2 regions of the Rhabdothermincola sediminis genome follow, and region 2 is predicted to be linked to the other one. Evidence: predicted binding sites of a transcription regulator. Region 2 holds the regulator's gene; the other holds the start of a gene.
The links. The regulator LexA, encoded in region 2, represses DNA repair genes until DNA is damaged. The targets are predictions, from matches to a motif close to CGAACNNNNGTTCG.
Positions count from the first base shown of each region.

Region 1: the regulator LexA is predicted to act here: its motif matches at 4,338-4,351, upstream of HZF19_RS04610 (NYN domain-containing protein).

Region 1 covers NZ_JACFSZ010000004.1:108,907-119,592, forward strand. The annotation lists gene tmk (dTMP kinase) at 1-111, shown strand, start outside; gene HZF19_RS04595 (DNA polymerase III delta subunit-related protein) at 108-1,181, shown strand; gene HZF19_RS04600 (sensor domain-containing protein) at 1,230-3,929, opposite strand; tRNA gene HZF19_RS04605 (tRNA-Thr) at 4,087-4,159, shown strand; gene HZF19_RS04610 (NYN domain-containing protein) at 4,459-5,112, shown strand; gene HZF19_RS04615 (bifunctional lysylphosphatidylglycerol flippase/synthetase MprF) at 5,288-6,520, opposite strand; gene HZF19_RS04620 (glycosyltransferase family protein) at 6,791-8,860, opposite strand; gene HZF19_RS04625 (sigma-70 family RNA polymerase sigma factor) at 9,066-9,695, shown strand; gene rsrA (mycothiol system anti-sigma-R factor) at 9,688-9,954, shown strand; gene HZF19_RS16770 (hypothetical protein) at 10,027-10,161, shown strand; gene HZF19_RS04635 (Rv3626c family coenzyme F420 biosynthesis-associated protein) at 10,166-10,686, shown strand, end outside.
Region 2 covers NZ_JACFSZ010000022.1:140-10,825, reverse strand. The annotation lists partial or broken gene heR (heliorhodopsin HeR) at 1-496, opposite strand, end outside; gene HZF19_RS14945 (vitamin B12-dependent ribonucleotide reductase) at 741-3,533, opposite strand; gene HZF19_RS14940 (esterase/lipase family protein) at 4,098-5,000, opposite strand; gene HZF19_RS14935 (pyrimidine reductase family protein) at 5,296-6,048, shown strand; gene nrdR (transcriptional regulator NrdR) at 6,042-6,509, opposite strand; gene HZF19_RS14925 (LysM peptidoglycan-binding domain-containing protein) at 6,616-7,089, opposite strand; gene lexA (transcriptional repressor LexA) at 7,407-8,048, shown strand; gene dapE (succinyl-diaminopimelate desuccinylase) at 8,060-9,127, opposite strand; gene HZF19_RS14910 (2,3,4,5-tetrahydropyridine-2,6-dicarboxylate N-succinyltransferase) at 9,131-9,955, opposite strand; gene HZF19_RS14905 (hypothetical protein) at 9,967-10,644, opposite strand.

The sequences.
Region 1 (10,686 bases), on a different contig from region 2:
GCCGCAGCCGATCCCGATCACTGGGTGGTGCTCGACGGCACCTGCTCGGTGGACGCGATCGCGGCCAGGGTGCGCGGCGCGGTCCGTGAGCGGCTACAACTCCCGGTGTGAGCTCCACGGTCTCGTCCGGCACGATCGTCGACGTCTGGGGCGACGTCGTCGGTCAGCCCCGGGCCGTGGCCCAGCTGCAGGCCGCGGTCGCGTCTCCCGTGCACGCGTACCTGCTGGTGGGGCCGCGCGGCAGCGGCAAGCGGGCGCTGGCCAGGGCGTTCGCAGCGGAACTGCTCGCCGATGGCCGCCCGGATCCCGAGCGGCACCGGCGACTGGCGCTGGCCGAGGAGCATCCTGACCTGGTGGTGGTCGAACGAGTCGGGGCGTCGATCAGTGCGGAGCAGGCGGACCGCATCATCGACCGCGCCAGCCGGACGCCGGTCGAGGGTGATCGCAAGGTGCTCGTCCTCGATGAGTTCCACCTGGTGACCCCCGCGGTCGGTCCCAAGTTGCTGAAGACCATCGAGGAGCCACCCGAGGGGACCTTCTTCGTGGTGCTCGCCGAGGAGATCACGGCGGACCTGGTCACCATCGCGTCGCGATGCGTGCGGGTCGACCTCGGCCCCGTGCCCACCGGGGAGATCGTGGCCCGGCTGGTCGGTGAGGGCGTCGACGAGGCCCGTGCCGAGGAGGCGGCCGCGTTGTCCGGCGGGGATCTTCGCCGGGCGCGTGTGCTGGCCGCCGATGATCGGCTCGCGCTGCGCCGGCAGGCCTGGCACGAGGTGCCCGATCGCCTGGACGGCACGGGCGCGACCGCTACCCGGCTGGTCGACGACCTGCTCGCCATGATCGACGACTCCCTCGTGCCGCTGCGGGCCCGGCATGCCACCGAGGTGGAGGAGCTGGAGGAGCGGGTGTCGCGCTCGGGCGAGCGCGGCTCGGGCCGCCGGGAGCTCGCCGAGCGCCACAAGCGTGAGGAACGCCGCCACCGGGTGGACGAGCTGCGCTTCGGATTGCTCACCCTGGCCCGCCGCTACCGCGACCAGCTCCTGGCCTCGGCTCGCCCGCAGCCTGCCGTGGCCGCGCTCGACGCCGTGCAGCAGGTGGCGCAGGCGCTCGTACGCAACCCGAACGAGCGCCTGCAGCTCCAAGCGCTGTTCGTGAAGCTCGGCGACCGCAGCTCGACATGACGCCGGCGGCGTGCCCGTCCCGTCGCGCCCCGGCTGAACCGGGGTGGATCACCAGCGCGGGTCGTTCTCGAGCAGGCGGGTCAGTCCGGAAGCCAGCACCGGCTCGCTGAAGTAGAAGCCCTGGGCTGCCCCGCAGCCGAGGGCGCGTAGCCCGGCGAGCTGCTCGTCGGACTCCACACCCTCGGCGACGGTCTGCAGATCCAGCGCCCTGGCCATGTGCATGACCGCGGCGGCCACCGCTGAGCCTTCACCGTTCGCGTCGAGAGGTCCGACGAACTCCCGGTCGACCTTCACCACGTCGAAGGGGAAGCGATGCAGGTACCCGAGTGAGGAGTAGCCGGTGCCGAAGTCGTCGATGGCCAGTTGCACCCCGAGCACCTCGAGCTGCTGGAGAACGCCTAGAGCGGCATCGGCGTCGTCGATGAGGAGGCTCTCGGTGAGCTCCAGGACGAGCTGGCCGGGGGGCCAGCGGTGGCGGGCCAGCGTCCGAGCGACCATGCTCACCAATCCCGGAGCCATGAGCTGGCGAGGGGAGAGGTTCACCGAGATCCGGAACGACTCGGTGCCGGCCCGCTCGCGCCACGTGCTGGCCGCCCGGACGGCCTCGTCGAGGACCCAGGCGCCGATGCGGACGATCAGCCCGGTCTCTTCTGCCAGGCCGATGAACTCCGAAGGCGTGACCAAGCCCCGTTCGGGATGATCCCATCGGAGGAGTGCTTCGGCGCCGATGATCCGTCCGGTCGCCAGGTCGATCTTGGGCTGGTAGTGGACCCGGAGTTGTGCCCGCTCCACCGCGAGGCGCAGCTCACGGTCCATCCGCAGGTGCTCGGCGGCACGCCGCCGCATGCCGTCATCGAACACCTCGAGCCGGTCCCGGCCGCGGTCCTTGGCCCGGAACATCGCGGTGTCGGCCTGTTGCAGGAGCTGATGGCCGCTCATCGACCGGTCATGCCCCAGGGCGACCCCGATGCTGGTGGAGAGGAAGATCTGGTGCTCGATCGGTCCCCCGACGTCCACGCTCGTCGTGGTGGCGACCGGAACCGCAGCGAGCTCCCCGGCGTCGCCGATCCGCAGCGCGATCGTGAACGGCTCGGAGAGGGCCAGGTCGAGCCTGCTCGCGAATCGGTGGACGACCTCGATGTCCTCGACCCCCTCCATCACCACGACGAACTCGTCGCCGCCGAAGTGCCCGACCAGATCGTCTCCTCCCACCAGGGATCGGAGGCGTTCCCCGAACGCCACCAGCACCGTGTCACCCGCTTCGTGGCCCAGGCTGTCGTTGATCAGCTTGAATCGATCGAGGTCGATGAGCACCACGGCCACCGCCCCCCGGTCGTCAGCGCGGTCGAGCGCCGCCTCGACCCGCTCGACGATGGCCCACCGGTTCGGCAGCCCGGTCAGCTGGTCGTGGCGGGCCTGATGTTCGAGGCGGCGCTGGACCCGGTCGCGCTCGAGCGCGATGGCCGTGAGGTGCGAGGCCACGCCGACCACGTCGAGCTCCCGTGGAGTGGGCTCGCGTGGGTCGGGGTTGTACACCGCGATGGTGCCGAGCACCTCGGAGTCGTCCGTGTCCAGGATCGGCCGGGACCACGCCGATCGGATGCCTGCGACGAGGAACGGGCCGGGATCGGCGGCGGTGAGCGGATGGGTTCGGACATCGGGGACGATCACGGTCTCGCGGAGGCGGATGGCCTCCCCGCAGGTGCCGGCTACGCCTCCTGCCGCGGCAACCTCCAGGGTGTGCAACAACTCGGACGACGCGCAGGCCTGGGCATCGGCCGGAGCGGCGCGATCGAGGATGAACACCCCCGCCCGACCGCCGGTGTGGAACTCGATCATGCGGACGACCTCGTCGAGGATGTCGCGCAGGGAGGCATTGCGGGCGATCAGCTCGAGTACCCCTGCCTCATCGGACACGAGTGCTTCCGCCAATCTCACTTCGGTGACGTTGTGGGTGGTGATCACCACCGCGTCGACCGCGGGGTCATCGAGCTTGTTCACCGCCGTGTACTCGATGAGCTCCCATCGACCGTCGCGGTGATGGGTCCGGAAGACGTCGGTGATCGGCTCGCCGGGGTGGTTCAGCGCCCAGGTGAAGAGTTCCCGCGCCGTGGTGCGGTCGTCGGGGTGGATGAGGTCGAAGCCCGATCGCCCACTCCACCACTCGGCCGGGTAGCCGAGCACGTCGGTGAACTCACCCGTTGTCTGCTTGACCCGACCGGTGTGGTCGACCAGTGTCACCGTGTCGTTGGTGCTCTCCAGGAGCACGCGCCACTTGTGCTCCGCCTGGGCGACCGTCTCGACGGCCCGACGTTGAGCCGTGATGTCGATGGCGTACGCGACGATCGCGAGCGGGGTGCCGTCGTGAGCGGTGAGGACCGATGCCGAGCTGAGGGCATCGATCCGGGTTCCGTCCTTGCGTACCGGCCGGTATTCGACTGGGGGCACCGATTCGCCCTGGATCAGCCGGATCAGCGCTTCGGCGGCTCGTTCACGCTCCTCGGCAGGCAGGAACGGGACCTGTCGGCCGATGATCTCGCCGGCCTTCCAGCCGAACATCTCCTCGGCCGCGGGGTTCCACGACAGGATCCGGCCTCGGAAGTCGACCGAGTAGATGGCGATGGGCGCCTCCCGCACCAGGGTCTCGTCCGGCCCTGGCATCGGGAACGGGAGCAGTTCGGGACCGCGGGCGATTCCGGTGCCCGTGCCGTTCACCAGATCCTCGTGGTGCCCGTGATCGAGCGTCACTCGGTCCTCCCCCCAGCGTCGGCGCCGTCGCCCCCGGCTCCCCAGCCGTCAAAATCGACGCCGGGGAGAGCGTAGACGGCGGTGCCGCGGGGAGCCAGGGCGCCCGGACGGGGTGTCGTGAGCTGGTGGACCGACTGCTACGGTACGCACCCTGTTCGCCCGGGTAGCTCAGTCGGCAGAGCGGCTCACTCGTAATGAGCAGGTCAAGGGTTCGATTCCCTTCCCGGGCTCGTAAGGCTCTGACCAGGGGAAACGGCCCTGGCAGTGCAGGAGCGATGTGAGCACAACGCTCCGACACCGGAGAAGGTCGACTACTACGCCCACATCGACGAGGGCGACAAGGGCTGCTGCCTCTGCGCCCAGTGCCCTTCGTCCTACCCCCCGAGTAGCAGGTACGCTCAACCGGGTCGAACGGCCGTTCTGGTGGGTTGTGTGGTGCCTCAGGCGGTCGTACATTGCGCATCAATCCTCCCCACCTTTTGGGCTTCGCGCCTGGAATGGTGGGGATTTTTCATGCGGGAGTCAGGCAGTGCCGGACCGGCTCAGGGTGTTCATCGACTACCAGAACGCGTACATGCGGGCACGCGAGGTGTTCGGCAACGAGTCGACCAAGTACGACTTCACGTTCGGGCAGATCTACCCGCGTCGACTGGGGGTCCTGCTCCGGCAACGAGCTGAAGAGGCCGGGAAGCCCCGCACGCTCGATCAGGTACGCGTGTACCGCGGGGAGTCCGACGCGCAGCGCAACCCGACTGGGCAAGCGGCCTGTCAGCGCCAGCTCCGGTTCTGGTCAGCCCAACAGAGCGTCGAGGTGTTCACTCGCCCGCTCAACTACCGGCCGACGCGCTGGGAGAACGACAAGCCCGTGGAATGGGAGGTCCGCGAGAAGGGCATCGACGTGATGCTCGCGGTGGACATGGTCATGGGCGCGACCCGCGACGAGTACGACGTAGCCATCCTGATGTCAGCCGACACCGACCTGCTCCCGGCCGCTGAGGCCGTGATCGACACCGGGAAGTGGATCGAGTTCGCCGCGTGGCGGCCCGATGTGGGCTACGCCTCGCACCTCCGGATCGCCGGCCGCCGGACCTGGTGCCATCACCTCCGGCGCAAGGACTTCGAGATGGTCGCTGACCCGACCGACTACACCAAGCCCGTGCCCGGACCGCCGCCGACGACCTGACGGTCGACGACAGCGGATAACACCCACGCACAACGCTCGCCGCCGACCTGCGCTTCCGCAGGTGAGCACAGCGTTCAGGCCCGTATCACTCGTAATGAGCAGGTCAAGGGTTCGATTCCCTTCCCAGGCTCGTAAGGCTCTGACCATGCCACGCAGAAACCGGGACCGGGTCTCATCACCCACCGGCCTCGCCGGCGTGACCGGGCTCGATGCGACGCGGCACGAGGTAGCGGCCCACCAGCGGCAGGCGCACGAAGCCTTGGACCGCTCCGAACAGCACCGCGACCTGTGGCAGCGAGCGCTGGTCCTCGTAGACGATCACCCGCGGCACCCAGTCGGGCCGGAAGCGTCGGTTGAAGTCACGCAGCGACTTGACCTGGAAGAAGGGGTTCAGCGCGGAGACGAGGACACGCGCCACGCGCTGGCGGAGGGTGAATCGCACGTCGGATCCGAACAGGCGCCCCGCGAAGGCGAAGTTCATCGACAGGACCCGCTCCCCGCGATCGCGAAATGCGAACGCGGTGTTGGCAACGAGGAACTCGGTCATCCCGTTCCGTGTATCCGGATCGCGCCGCATCAGGTCCAGGGTGCGCCCCACGATCGGCACCGTCCCGCCGGGTTCCGGTTCGCCGTACACCGGCACCGCCCGCAGGAACCCCCCGACGCTCGCGTCGGCGCGGTGGTGCGAGATCGCGAGAAGGTACTGCTGCTCCTTGCCCTCGACGTCCTGGCCGAGCGCCATCGTGAACCCACGCTCGGGCGCCTTGCCCCGCCACCGCTCGCTGACGGCGTTGCAGGCCGCGACGGTCGCCGCACCGACCTCCGACTCGGCGACGAGCTCGAAGTCGTAGGTGCGGGCGACCCGGCCGACCGATTGCCGCACGCTCTTGTTGCGCTTGCCTCCGAGCGTGAACCTCGTGCAGTCGATGACGGCCTCGTCGCCGAGGTAGAGCGATCGCAGGCCCCGGCGCTCGTAGCGCGCGACCTGATCCTGCCGGACCGTCAGGAACGCGACGCCCCAACCGTGCCGGACGCACATGTCGAGGAACTCGTCGATGACCAGATCGATCGACGGCGCTGCACCGACCGGGTCTCCCGAGGCCAGCGCGTAGCGCGCGAGGTATGCGTAGACGATCATCGCGTCACCGTCGGACGAGAAGAAGTAGCTCTTGTCATGGCGGAGCGCGAAGTAGGCCAGCGTGTCCGTGCCGTACCGGTGGACGAGTCGCTTCGCGGCGACCCAGTCGGCCTCGGTCCGCGGCGTCGCTACGATCGGCCGGAAGATCAGCACCAGGGTGGTCACCAGGCCGATCGAACCGAGCGCGACGAGCGACATCGGGAACGCGACCCCGAAGAACCCCGGCTGGTACGTGTACTCCCCCTCGACGCCGATCAGGCCTTCGAGCACGCCGTCGCCGCGGTGACCGCCGTGACGCGTCGCGGCGACCGGACCGTCACCCGGGGGCAAAATGGTTCGGCAGCAGCGGTTCCCATCGTTCAGACCGGTCAGCCCAGCAGGTCCTCGGTGTTCTCCCTCGCGGCGAGCAGGGGCCGAGTCGGTCACGGGTCACGGACGGCGACGATACCGGCGCGGCGGTCGCCAGCTGGTCCAGCCGACGACGGTCAGGAAGGTCGAGGGTTCGACTTCCCGTCCCGGGCTCCGCGGCGGGCTCGTCGATCAGCCACGGTCGAGCGCCTCGATGATCTCGGAGGCTGCACCTCTCGACCAGCCGGGGGGTGTTCGCAGGAAGAGCCGGTCCAGCTCTGGCGTGGGCGAGGTGGTGAGAAGGCCCTCGACGGTGGCGTCATCGGCTCCGGCCGCCCGGAGCTCGGGCATGGCTCGCTGGATGCTACGGCGTACCCATTGGCAGTCGAGCGGGTGGGTGGCTCCGGCGGCGCATCGCTCCGTGGTCGCCGCGACCAGCGAAGGGGCCTCCTCGACCCGTCGGGCGAGCGCGGCGGTGAGGTCGATCTCCTGGCGATACCCGGGATCGGAGGACGATCGCACGTAGGAGCGGCCTCGTGCCCGGTCACCGCAGAGCGGGTCGGTCGTGGGGTCGGGCGGGTCGCCAGCGAGGCGGGCCAACCGGTACCGCGTGCCGAACGGCGCAGAGGTGACCCAGTCGTCGTGGATGTAGCAGGACCAGATCCCGTGCACCTCCACCACATCGGGCACCTGGACCTGCAGGAGGTAGTCGTCGAGGAGATCCGGGCGCGTGCGGCGGATCTCCGCGGCCACCGGGTCCCCGAGGAAGCCGAGGTCGACGAGGACAGCCGCCTTCTCGAACGAGAGCTTGCCGATGTCAGGTGCGGCGACGATCGTCCTCGGGAGCCCGGTGTCGTGCGCATGCTCGGCAGCGAGATCGAGCACCGCCCGGTGGTCCTCCACCGCACAGCACAGCTCGGCGTCCCCGGACCGCCAGGCCATCACCCCGACCGCCACCAGTCCGCCGCAGGCCAGCACCGTCGCCGCCCCGGCTGCTCGCCGAGCTCCCGCTTCCCACTCGGTGCGGAGTCTCGACGCGTTCGGAGGTGTGAGGAGCCACAGGGCCACGACCCCCGCACCCGAGGCCAGCAGGATCAGGCTCTGCCCTCCGATCCGGGGAGGATCGAGGCGGGCGGGACCGAGCACGAGCTCTTGGGCCATGGGCGCCATTCCCACCAGGAGGATCACGGCCCAGCTGAGCAGGCCCCCTGCCCGCAGGGCCCATCCGGCCGCCGCGAGCATCAGCAGACCGGCCAAGGCGATGACGAGCCGTGTGGGCACGTCGTCGAGGATCAGGCCGTCGGGGTCCGATGCGGCGACCAGGGCGATCGTGAGGAAGGCCATGCCCGCGAGCGAGGTCGCCACCAGCAAGCCGGCTTCTCGGCGCCATCGCCAGCCGACGCCCGCGAGCAGCGCGGCCACGGCACCGAGCGCCAGGAGACCGGTCAGCGACACCGAGGTCTTGCCCTGCACGATCGCCGAGTTCGGCAGGAGCGTGCCGAACGTGGCCGACCTCCAACCGTGGACGAGCGCCCAGATCGCGATCGCGATCCCGGCGACCCGGGCCGCCACGGCGGGCCGGTCGCGCCACAGCAGGTACGTGGTTGCAGCCAGCGCAGGCAGCAGGAACACGGCGAGCTCGGTGCGGGTGATGCCCGTGAGACCGAAGAGGATCCCTGCCGCGTAGCCGCGATGGGAGCGCTCACGGAGCACCCCGAGCGTGGTGGCCATCACGCCGAGCAGCAACGGCACCGTGATGCTGTTCTCCATCCCCGATCCGAACCACCCGAGCGCCACCCAGGTGCTCAGCCCCACGACTGCAACCGCGGTTCCGGCGACGAGGCGCGCCCGGGTCGGAGCGCCGGGCACGGCATGGTGCAGGAGGCGGGACACGAAGTAGCCGCAGAGGGCGAATCCGGCGAGCACCTGCACGTCGAGGAAGGTGTCCCAGCCCGAGCCACCCAGCCGGTAGTACAGCGCGGCGACGAAGAACTGCAGGGGCGCGGAGTAACCCTCGACCCGCTCGCCCGCCGCCGAGACCGACGGGACCCCGAGCTCCACCCAGCCCCGGGCATGCGACAGGGTGATGACCGCGTCGTCCCGCCACCGCCAGAGGGTCGGGTCGCGCAGGCCGAGCAGGAGGATGCCCACCGCGACCCACCCCAGCGCGCCCACCACGTCGATCGAGCGAGCATGGAGCAGGCCAGCACTCTGCCGCAGCCGACGAGCAGGATGAGGGTGGCGTCCCTGAGGAGGCTCCATGTCGGGTCGAACGTATCGTGCCGCCCGCGGCCCGTGAGGGTGAGGGGGTCGGGATGGGGTGGCTCCCGATCGAGCCTCGAGTTCCTGCTCAAGGATGCGTCGGGATCTGCCGATACCCGGGATGTCCCAACCCGATAGTGCACACACCGGAACCCCGGCCCCGTGCCGGGGTTCCGTCATCCCGACGGCGGGTAGGGTGGCATCGATGGCCGATCAGGCGAGGTTCGCGGAGCAGGCGATGGCGTACATGCCCTCGCTCTATGCCGCCGCCCTGCGCATGACCCGCAATCCTGCTGATGCCGAGGATCTGGTGCAGGAGACCTACCTCAAGGCCTACCGGGGTTTCAGCGGGTTCCAGGAGGGCACCAACCTCAAGGCCTGGTTGTACCGGATCCTCACGAACACCTACATCAACCTGTACCGGGCCAGGAAGCGCCGGCCCGACGAGCAGGAGCTCGACGAGGCTGAAGACCTCTACCTCTACCGCCGCCTCGGCGGTCTCGAAGCAGCCCAGGTCGGTCGCAGCGCCGAGGACGAGCTGATGGACTGGTTCACCGACGCGGAGGTGAAGGACGCCATCGAGTCCCTACCGGAGCAGTTCCGCATGGCGGTCCTGCTCGCCGATGTGGAGGGCTTCTCCTACAAGGAGATCGCCGAGATCCTCGACATCCCGATCGGCACGGTGATGAGCAGGCTGCATCGGGGAAGAAGGGCGCTGCAGAAGAAGTTGTACGAGTACGCGACGGGGCGAGGGCTGGCACCCCGGGACGCCAGTGACGAAGCGGTCGGGGAACAGGAGCCGGTGAGGACAGGTGACCGGGTGAGCGATGGGTGACCACCACCGAACGGACTGCAACGAGGCGCTCCGGGAGCTCTACGTCTTCCTCGACGGTGAGCTGACCGAGGAGCGCCGGTCGGTCATCGCCCGCCACCTGGACGACTGCAACCCGTGCCTCGAGGTGTTCGACTTCGAGGCCGAGCTGCGCCTGGTGATACAGCAAAAGTGCCGGGAAAAGGTGCCCCCCGAGCTCCGCCAGCGCATCGAGGAGACGTTGCGATCCCTCTCGACCGCACCCGATCAGCCACCCCGATGATCACCGGCCACGCCGGGTCGGGGTGGGCCGGCGGAATGTGTCGCGGCGGACGTTGCCCGTATGATCGTCCGCATGGATCCCGTCTTGGCCGTCGTGTGGCACTTCTGGATCGCCGTTGCGCTCACCGCGGGCGCGATCGGGCTCGTGCTCGCCATCGGCATCATGTACCTCAAGAAGGTCGAGATGCCGCGCTACCCGCGGGATTGACCTGGTGAGCGGCACGGTCGACTGGGCGCTGGCCGAACGGGTGGCCGTGCGTGCAGCCGGCCGGGAGCCGTTCGCCGAGAGCTACCACTACGCGTCGCTGGAGCCGGACTTCACGGAGTTCACCGCTCGGGCCGAGGACCTGGTCGAGCAGGCGACGGGGTTGCGGTCCCTCAACGGTGATGCCCGCGGGCGGGTCACCGACCGCGCCGGATGGGTGCGCGCCAACATCGCCTCTTTCCAGCGGCTCCTGCGCCCGCTCATCCAGCGGTTCGGCGAGCGGATGGCGGCGAGCCCCTTCGCGCCGATCACCCGAGCGGTCGCGGGAGCCGAGGTCGGGGTGATGCTCGGCTGGATGTCGAACCGGGTGCTCGGTCAGTACGACCTGCTCATCATCGAAGAGGAGTCACCCCACGACCAGGACCTCGTCTACTACGTCGGGCCGAACGTCCTGGCGCTGGAGAAGATGTACGCCTTTCCTCCCCGGGAGTTCCGTTTGTGGATCGCGCTGCACGAGGTGACCCACCG
Region 2 (10,686 bases):
CCGTACACGAAGCCCGGCACCGTCGCCGCACCGACGACGTTGGTGGCGATGGCGATCCATGGCGCCAGCCCGACCAGCGTCCCGAACCAGAACGGGAGCATCGAGGTCCTGGGCCGCCCGGGCGGATTGGTGAGCTCCTGCACCCACCCGAAGAAGATCATCCCCACGTTCGCTCCCGCGATGGCGATGACCGCGGTGACGTCGGTGATCCCGCTGTAGAGCGCGATGAGCAACACCATGACCGTGGCGCTGAGGGCGTACTCGACCCAGCGGAAGCGGTTGATGCCCTGGCGCAGGTCGTGCTCGTAGAGTCCCCGACCCACCGTGGCGGTCGTCAGATGATCGACGGCCGCCAGAGCCAGGAACACGGCGAGGCCGGCCCGACCCGCACGTCGAGGATGCTTTCCGGTGCCGGCAGCGCCGTGCCGGGTGGCCCGGTCGGGAACGTCGACGTGATGGTGACCGCGAAGTGCCCAGCGAGGACCAGGATCAGCACTGCCTGCGCGCCGTGGAGCACCGCCAGCCCGACGTTCCAGCGACGCAGCCGGGCGAGACGTACCTCGGTCACACCGGCGGCGACGGTCGTGCGCTCGTTCACCGCCCGGGCCTCACCACCAGCATGACCGGTCTCTACCCAGCGATCGGCGGGCCACTCACCTCCAACCGAGCCCCACGAGTCGCGACCGGGTCCGGCATCGCTGACCGGACCCGGTCACCTCGGTCACTCGCCCGTGTCGAGCTCAGCTGCAGCCGCTGGTGGTGCCGCAGCTCGGGCAGGCGTGGCAGCTCCCGGCCCGCACCATCTGCACCCCGCACTGCATGCACATCGGCGCGTCGCTGTGGCGCACCTCCGGCTGGCGGGCCCCCACACCGGGCTCGACCCGGCCCACGAGCGTGGACGCCGACTCGATGGACGGTGGGTCGGCGGGCAGCTCACCCTGGCGGGTCTCGACGACGGTCTCCTCCACCCCGGGCAACGTCGGCTGGGTGCGCTCCGCCGTGGTGAGGATGTTCAGCTCGGCCCGCTCCTCGGGCGAGAGGTACATCACCGCCAGTTTGCGGAACAGGTAGTCCATCAGCGAGCTGGCGATGCGGATGTCCGGATCGTCGGTCATACCCGCGGGCTCGAAGCGCATACCCGTGAAGGCCTCCACGAAGCTGCGCAGCGGCACGCCGTATTGCAGGCCGTGGCTCACCGAGATGGCGAAGGCGTCCATGATGCCCGCCAGGGTCGAGCCCTGCTTGGAGACCCGCACGAAGATCTCACCCGGGCGGCCGTCGTCGTACTCCCCGACCGTCACGAAGCCCTTGCAGTCCGCCACTCGGAACTCGAAGGTGCGCGAGGTGCGCGAGCGGGGCAGCTTCTGGCGCACCGGCTCCTGCACGATCCGCTCGACGATCTTCTCCACCACCTGGGTCGCCGCGGCCGGGGCGTCGGAAGCTCTCTCCTTCTTCGCGGTGGCGAGCGGCTGGGCCACCTTGCAGTTGTCGCGGTAGATCGCGATGGCCTTGAGACCCATGCGCCAGGCGTCGATGTGGAGCTGCTCCACGTCCTCGACGCTGACCTCCTCGGGCAGGTTGACCGTCTTGGAGATGGCGCCCGAGATGAACGGCTGCACCGCCGCCATCATCTTCACGTGGCCGAGGTAGTGGATGGTGTTGTCACCCATCGAGCAGGCGAACACGGGCAGGTGCTCCGCCCGCAGGTCGGGCGCTCCGACGATGCTCTTGTGCTCGTCGATGTAGGCGACGATCCGGTCGATCTCGTCGACGCTGTAGCCGAGGGTGCGCAGGGCCCGGGGCACGGTCTGGTTGACGATCGACATGGTGCCGCCGCCCACCAGCTTCTTCATCTTCACGAGCCCCAGATCCGGCTCGACGCCGGTGGTGTCGCAATCCATCATGAGCCCGATCGTGCCGGTCGGAGCGAGGACGCTGGCCTGCGAGTTTCGCACCCCGTACTCGGATGCGATCTCGCAGGCCTCGTCCCAGCTGCGCTGGGCGGCGGAGAGCAGCTCGTGAGGGACGAGCTCCTCGTCGATCTCCGCCGCCGCGGCGCGATGCAGGCCGAGGACCCGCAGCATGTGCTCCTCGTTCTCCGTGTAGCCGGCGAACGGCCCCATGCGCACCGCGGTGCGAGCCGAGGTGGCATAGGCATGACCGGTCATCAGGGCGGTGATCGCCGCCGCCCACGCCCGGCCGGCGTCGGAATCGTACGGCAGGCCGAGGGCCATGAGCATCGCCCCGAGGTTGGCGTAGCCGAGCCCGAGCTGGCGGAAGCGGCGTGAGGTCTCACCGATGGCCGCGGTCGGGTAGTCGGCGTTGCCGACCAGGATCTCCTGGCCGGTGAACACCACCTCGACCGCCCGCTCGAAGCCCTCGATGTCGAAGGTGCCGTCCTCGTCGAGGAACGTGAGCAGGTTGAGGCTGGCCAGGTTGCACGCCGAGTTGTCGAGGTGCATGTACTCGCTGCACGGGTTGCTGGCGTTGATGCGGCCGGTGTTGCAGGCGGTGTGCCAGTGGTTGATGGTGGTGTCGAACTGCATGCCGGGATCCGCGCACTCCCACGCCGCCTGGGAGATCTGGCGCAGCAGGTCGCGGGCCCGGACGGTCTTGATGATCTCGCCGGTGGTGACGGCCCGCAGGTGCCAGTCGGCATCGTCGAGCACCGCTTGCATGAACTCGTCGGTGACCCGCACCGAGTTGTTGGCGTTCTGGTACTGGATGGAGGTGATGTCGACACCGTCGAGGCTCATGTCGAACCCGGCGGCCTCGAGGGCACGGGCCTTGCGCTCCTCGCGGGCCTTGCACCAGATGAACTCCTCGATGTCGGGGTGGTCGACGTCGAGGATCACCATCTTCGCCGCACGCCGGGTCTTGCCACCCGACTTGATCGTGCCGGCCGAGGCGTCCGCGCCACGCATGAAGCTCACTGGCCCGGAGGCGGTGCCACCGCCCTTCAGCAGCTCGTGGCTCGAGCGGATGCGGGACAGGTTGATGCCCGCGCCGGAGCCGCCCTTGAAGATCGTGCCCTCCTCCACGTACCAGTTGAGGATCGAGTCCATCGTGTCCTCGACGGAGAGGATGAAGCACGCGGACGCCTGCTGGGGCACGCCGGCCACCCCGATGTTGAACCACACCGGGGAGTTGAACGCCGCCCGCTGGGTGATGAGCAGGTACTTGAGCTCGTCGCTGAAGGTCTGGGCCTCGTCGTCGTCGACGAAGTAGCCGTCGCGGCGACCCCACTCGGTGATCGTGTCGACCACCCGATCGACGACCTGCTTGAGCGAGTGCTCCCGCTCAGGGGTGCCGAGGGTCCCCCGGAAGTACTTCTGGGCGACGATGTTGGTCGCGTTCTGGGACCAACCCACGGGGAACTCGACGTCGGTCTGCTCGAAGGCCACCGAGCCGTCTCGGTAGTTGGTGATGCGAGCATCGCGACGCTCCCACGCCACCATGTCGTAGGGGTGGACCCCCGCGGTGGTGAAGTGTCGGCGGATGCCGATGCCCGCTTGCTCCGGCGCCATGGCCATGGGCTGCTTCCTCCCCGGATCGGTTCCGTGTCTGGGCCTGTCGATGTGGCTCGGGGAACGCTGGGGGCTCTCCAGGTTACCGGCGGACGAGCCGGGAGCCGCGGGCGCGCCGTGTGCCACGCCGCGACGACCACCACAAGATGTTGTGGTCTGCCAGCCCCACGTGCCCCCCTGGCCACAAGATGTTCGGTGATTACATCACCGTAATTACGAGGTTGTCAACGGTTGATCCGCGAGTCGGGAGCCGTCGGAGCACAACGCCAGCAGACCGACGCGTGCTGCGGCGCGAACGAGCAGGTCAGGAGGTGTCCGCGCGGACTCGAGGTCGCTCGTCGAGCTCCCACTCCCCTCACGCGGTCCCCCAAGGAGTCGTCCTGCCAGCGAGAACGCAGACGCCTTACCACCATCCGCCGTCCGCGCCGCAGCCGTCGTTGCACGGATCAACCTACGAAGAACGGCCTGTGGGACAAAAGAGGTACAACCCTGTGAATTCGCGGTGGATTCTCGGTGACCACGTCCACAGGCTTGGGGACGCCCCGGCCGCGAGGCGCGCCGGCTCGCGTGTCAGCCGGTAGCCCGGGTCGAGCCCGGCGCCGCTGACCCCGCGACCGGGTGACGGCCCAGGGCGTGCTCGGGCAGCCCCACGACGGGCGATCCGTAACCGGGCAGACCCTCGGCCGCGCCGAGCTGATCGACGACGGACTGAGCGAGGCGACGGGACAGCACGATGGACAGGTGGCCGTGATCCTTGACCAGGATGTTGGTCGCCCGCAGCTCCGGCTCGAGGATCATCGCCCGGCGAGCCGGGACGATCATGTCGAGGTTCGAGTAGTACGCCACGAACCGGGTCGGGAGCGCACGGGCGCTGTAGCGCAGCAGCGTCATGACCTCCGAGTCCGGGCGCAACTGCAGCCCGCTCGCCAGGGGGCTCAGGGCCGCGAGCGGCGAGCCGTAGCTAGCCAGCCGCAACCCACCATGAGGTGAGGCGATGGTGATGCACACATCGACCCCCTCCAAGCCGAGCACCTGCACCGCATAGCGAGCGATGACCCCACCGAGGGAGTGGCCCACGAGATGGATGCGCTCCACCCCCAACCGTCCCCGGAGCTGCTCAGCGCACTCGGCGCATCGCTGCGCGAGCTGCGGGATGTCGGCGGCGAGCGGGTTGTAGTCGAACGCGTGCACCCGGGCGAAGCCGGCCTGCTCCAGGTAGCGGCGCAGGAACAGCCAGTTCGACTTGTTCGCCCCGTACCCGTGGACCAGCAGCACGGGCGTCTCGACGGTGCTCGGCAGCTCCTCGAGGCGGCCGACGTCGGCCAGGTCCGAGCTGGTGAACCCGAGCGGCCACATCCCCGCGGTGATGACCGTGGAGAGGGCCTCGCGCAGTTGACCGGCGTAGGACGCCGGTCGGCGCGCCGCGTGGAGCACCGCGCCGACCGGCTCGACCGCACGCTGCAGAGCCCCCATCGTCCTCCTCACCACTCACCACGCGCCGCCGGGTAGACCGCCGGACCCGACCGCTCACGCAGCCCGAACGGATTGGAACGGCGTTCTGCAGCGGGTTCTACCCGAGCATCGGCACCCGATCGCGGACCCTGGAGCCTCCGCAACGACATTGCAACACGGCCGAATCGGTCGCCCGGACCTCCCGACTTGCTCTGGCCGGCCGGCGGGGCATCCGCCGCCGGTCGGGCCCGTTGGGTTCGCTTGCGGTCGCGGGCGGAGCCGAGTGCTCCCGCCGGTCGCTACTAGCGTCGGCGCCATGCGGCAACTGCTCCCCGAGCCCGCTGGCGACGTCGACGGACCCGAGCTGTATCGCACCGACCGGCGGGCGCCGCTCGAGCGCCGGCCGTGGCTGGCCGTGAACATGGTGCAGAGCGCGGACGGCGCCACGGCGCTGGAGGGCCGCTCGGGTGGTCTCGGGGGCCCCGCCGACCGGGCCATCTTCACCGCCCTGCGCTCCATCGCGGACGTGATCCTCGTGGGGGCGGGCACCGTGCGAGCCGAGCACTACGGCCCACCACGCACCTCGGCCCGGGACCAACGCCTCCGCCTCGAGCGAGGCCAGGAACCGCACCCCCGCATCGCCGTGGTGTCGGGCCGGCTCGACCTCGACCCGGGAGCCCGGCTGTTCTCCGACCCGGCCCGGCGGCCGCTGGTGCTCACCATCGAGAAGGCTGATGCCGAGCGCCGAGCCCGGCTGGCGGCCGTGGCCGACATCATCGACGCCGGAGACACGACCTTCGACCCCCTGGCGGCGCTGGCGACCCTGCGGGAGACGGGAGCGGGAGTGGTCCTCTGCGAAGGCGGACCGGCCCTCAATGGCGAGCTGGTCAACGCAGGGGTCATCGACGAGCTCTGCCTGACGATCGCTCCCCTGCTCGTCGCCGGGCCGTCCCCCCGCTGCGCTCACGGGGCCGAGCCGCCGCAGCCGGAAGGTCTCGTGGTCTCACGGGTGCTCGAGGAGGACGGGTCGCTCTTCCTGCGCTACCTGCGCCGTGAGCTGGCTCAGTGACGCTTGGGGGCGGTCGACTTGGTGAGCAGCCGCACCTCGCGCTGGAAGTCGGCCGGGTCCTCGAACCCCTTGTAGACACTCGCGAAGCGCACGTAGGCCACCTGATCGAGCTCGCGCAGACCGTCCAGCACCGCGAGCCCGATCTGCTCGCTCGTGACCTCCCCACCGCCCAGCCGGAACCGGTCCTCGAGATCGGCCGCGAGCTCACCGATCTGCTCGAGGGTCACCGGCCTGCCCTTCGCCGCCGCAACCACACCCATCTCGATCTTCGAGCGGTCGAAGGGCACCCGGTCGCCCGAGCGCTTCACCACGACGATGGGCTGCTCCTCGTGGCGCTCGAAGGTCGTGAACCGATGACCGCACTCGAGACACTCCCGCCGGCGCCGGATCGTGGAGCCGTCATCGGCCATGCGCGAATCGACGACCTTGTCCTCGACACTGGTGCAGGCCGGACAACGCACGCCTTCGACGCTACCGCCGGCGATCTGCACAGCGCAGGCCCGAGGCGTGGCGAGGACGAGCACGCTCGGGCTGGCCCGCGCCGGGCGGTGAGCCGAGGGATGCCGCTCAGTCGGCGGGCGCATCGAGCAACAGCCGCTGACCCACCTGGATGCTCGCTCCGCCGTTGCGGTCGGCCAGCCGGTCCACCAGCGGGCGCAGGTCGCCCTCAGGTTGGAGCCGGCGCGCGATCGACCACAGGGTGTCGCCGGGTTGCACGACGTACATCTCTGCCCGGCTCGGAGCTACACCGGTGGGCGCCGGGACCGACGGGGCGCCGGAGTCGCGGGTCGGCCCGGCAACCTGGTGCCCACCAAGCAACGCTGCAGCGCCGATGGCCGCCAGGTACATGACGCCGGCGACCAGCACGAGGAGTGCCGCGGCCGCGAGCCGGCGGCGGCGGTAGACGGCCGCGGGTGCGCGCCTGGCCGCGCTGCGGCCACCAGGGATGACCCGCAGCTCGGGCCGGCGAGCGGGCGCGAGGCCAGGGGTGGGAACAGGTCGGGGGGCGACCGGGCGGTTGGGGACGATGACGGCGGCCATGGGACGAGTCTCCTCAGGGGGTGTGACACTTGCGCCGGTTCAACGCACGCCGGCACGGCACCACCCGCCCAGTGGAGGCCGCGGGAACAAGTGTTCCGGGAACGTGCGTTCGATCCATGGCCCTCATGGTGACACGAACATGCGTTCGGGTCAAGGGTGATCCCGAACAGGTGTTTGCACCTGTGCCTGGCTGTTGCTACGCTACGAACATCTGTTCGCAGCACCGCTGCGGCGCGACCACGAGTGGCACGACCACGAGTGGGCGTGTCCACGGGCGATCCGACCGCGGACGACGCGGCGAGGAAGGGAGACCGCCGATGTCACCGAGTCCGACCCAGCTGACCCGGCGCCAGCAGGACATCCTCGACTTCATCGAGCAGCAGATGCGTGATCGCGGCTACCCCCCGTCGGTCCGCGAGATCGGGGAGGCGGTCGGTCTCACCTCCCCGTCCACGGTGCACAGCCACCTGGCCACGCTCCAGCGGCTCGGCTTCCTCAAGCGCGACCCCACCAAGCCCCGGGCGATCGAGGTCCGCTACGACCCGAGCTCGGGCGCGCCCGACATCGACCGCCGCCCGGTCCGCCACGTCCCCCTCGTGGGCGACGTCGCCGCTGGCACCGACGTGCTGGCCCAGGAGAACGTCGAGGAGGTCCTCCCCCTGCCGGCCGACTTCTGCGGCGAGGGCGACCTGTTCATGCTCCGGGTCCGGGGTGACTCGATGATCGACGCCGGCATCCTCGACGGCGATTTCGTCGTCGCTCGGGCGCAGCCCGAGGCCGAGAAGGGCGACATCGTGGTGGCCGGCATCCCCGGCGAGGAAGCCACGGTCAAGACCTTCAACCGCAAGGGCGGCAGGGTGGTTCTCGTGCCGGCCAACGAGCGGCTATCACCGATGGAGCTCGATCCGGCCGACGTGACCATCTACGGGAGGGTCGTCACCGTGCTGCGCAAGCTCTGACCAGCCTGACCTCAAGCCCCGCGGCGGAGCAGGTCGGCGAGCGCCCCGTGCACCCGCTCGAGGTCGGCCCGCTCGACGTACTCGTCCCGGGTGTGTGCGATCGCCGCATCACCCGGCCCGAAGTTCGCGGCCGGGACCCCGCGAGCAGCGAAGAAGGCGACGTCGGTCCAGCCGAGCTTGGCCCGCACCGGCAACCCGTTGCGCTCGATCAGCGCGCCGAGCAGAGGGTGATCGAGCGCTGGCGCGGCTGGCGGCGCCTGATCGACCACCGTGAGCTCGTCACCCTCCTCCAGCCAGGGAGCGATCACCTCCCGTACGTGCGCCAGCGCGTGCTGCGGGGTGCGGTCCGGCGCGAACCGGTGGTTCACCTCGAGCACGACCCGGTCCGGCACGACGTTGCCCGCGACCCCACCCTCGACGGCCACCGCTTGCAGCGCCTCCCGGTATCGGCAACCCTGCAGCACCGGCCGACGCTCCTCGTAGCCCGCCAAGGCGGTGAGCAACCCGCCCAACCGGTGGATGGCGTTGCGACCCATCCACGGCCGCGCCGTGTGCGCCCGCTCCCCATGCAGCACGATCCGCAGGCGCATCGTCCCCTGACATCCCGCTTCGACCGCTGCCAGCGTGGGCTCACCCAACAAGGCCACGTCGCCCGCCAGCAGGTCCGGGCGCGCCGACCACACCTCGGCCAGACCGCTGTGCTCGGCCGCCACCTCCTCGCGGGCGTAGAAGACGTAGGTGACGTCGACCGCGGGCTCGGTGACCGTCTCGGCCAGATCCACCATGACGGCCAGGCCACCCTTCATGTCGGCGGCACCGAGCCCACGTAGCCGATCACCCTCGACCACGGCCGCCTCGTTGCCGTCGGCGGGCACCGTGTCGGTGTGGCCGGCCAGAACCACCCGGTGGGGCCGGCCGAGCTGGGTGCGTGCCACCAGGTTGTCGCCCACCCGGGTGACCTCCAGACCCGCCACCGCCCGGAGCCGGGCCTCGAGATGGTCGGTGATCGCGGCTTCGTGCCAGCTCACCGAGGGGATCTCCACCAGTGACGCCGCCAGCGCCAGCAGGTCCGAGCCCATGGGTCAGGTCGCGGCGCCGTGGGTACGGAGCACCTCGTTGAGCGCGGCCTTGTCGTGGCGCTCCCCCGGCTCGAGGTGCTTGACCACGAGCACGCAGGGCAGCCCGAACTCCCCACCGGGAAACGATCGCGGCCGGGTTGCCGCCACCGCGACGCACCACGGCGGGACCACTCCCCGGCCGAGCTCCTCGCCGGTCTCCGCGTCGATCACCGGGATCGACCCGGTGAGGATGCACCCGGCACCGAGCACTACCCCGTCGCCGACCCGAGCCCCTTCCGCGACGATGCAGCGGCTGCCGATCAGACAGTCGTCGCCCACGATGACGGGCACCGCGTTGGGTGGCTCGAGGACCCCGCCGATGCCCACCCCCCCGGAGAGGTGCACGTTGGCACCGATCTGGGCGCACGATCCCACCGTCGCCCAGGTATCGACCATGGTGTTGGCCCCGACCCGGGCGCCGATGTTCACATAGCTCGGCATGAGCACCACACCCCGGTCGAGGAACGCCCCGAACCGGGCCGAGGCTCCGGGCACCACCCGCACCCCTGCCGCCTCGAAACCGCTCTTCAGCGGGATCTTGTCCGCGTACTCGAACGGGCCGAGCTCGATGGTGGCCATCGCCGACTGCTTGAAGTACAGCAGGATCGCCTTCTTGAGCCACTCGTGCACCACCACCTGCCCGCCACCGTCGATCTCGGCCACCCGAGCCTCACCGCGGTCGAGCAGGGCGATGGCCTCGAACACCGCTTGGTTGGCCTCCACGTCGTCAGCTGCCAACTCGGCCCGGTGCTCCCAGAGGTCTTCGATGCGTGCGCGCAGATCGGCCATGGGCGGCGAGGCTACCGGACCGCCCGCAGGCCGCCGCGCCCGCGCGGCACGAGGGATGGGGCCCCATGCTCCGTTCCCGCTCGCGACCGCCAGGCCCGAGCCAGCAGGCCGACGCCCGCCACCACCGGCGCCACCCCGACCACGAGCGGCACCAGCACCGACCCCATCCAGGTGAGACTCGCCGGACGGCCGATGGCCACGGTGGCAGCCGGATCAACCCGGTACAGTCCGGCGGGATACGTCCCCGGCGGGCGGGCATCGACCCGGACGAGGTAACGACCGCCCTCGGGGACCCGGAAGCGGGCCACCGCCCGCCCCTCGTGGAAGGGCACCCGGTAGCTGTCCGCCGCCCCAGGGTCGGTGGGATCGATGAGGTAGGTCACCTCCACGGGCTGCCCGCGCTGGTCGATCACCGACACCTGCAACGGCAGCGGCGGCTCGTCACCGGCCGCGCCGGTGAACTCCTCGAACAGGAGGTAGGTGCCGCCTTGGCGGACACTGATGGTCCGGTCCGCGTCCCCGAGCGTGAACCGAGCGAACCCGTAGGGGGACACGGCCGCAGCCCACACCACCACCGCCACCATCCCGACGACGATCAGGGCGGCGCCGAGCGCGCCGGCCAACGACATCGACGACGGTCGCCGGGCCCGGGCCTCGGGGAGCGGTGGCGCCAGCACGATCGGGATCACGGCTGGTCACTACCCGCTTCGAGGCGATGCTTCGCCATCGTC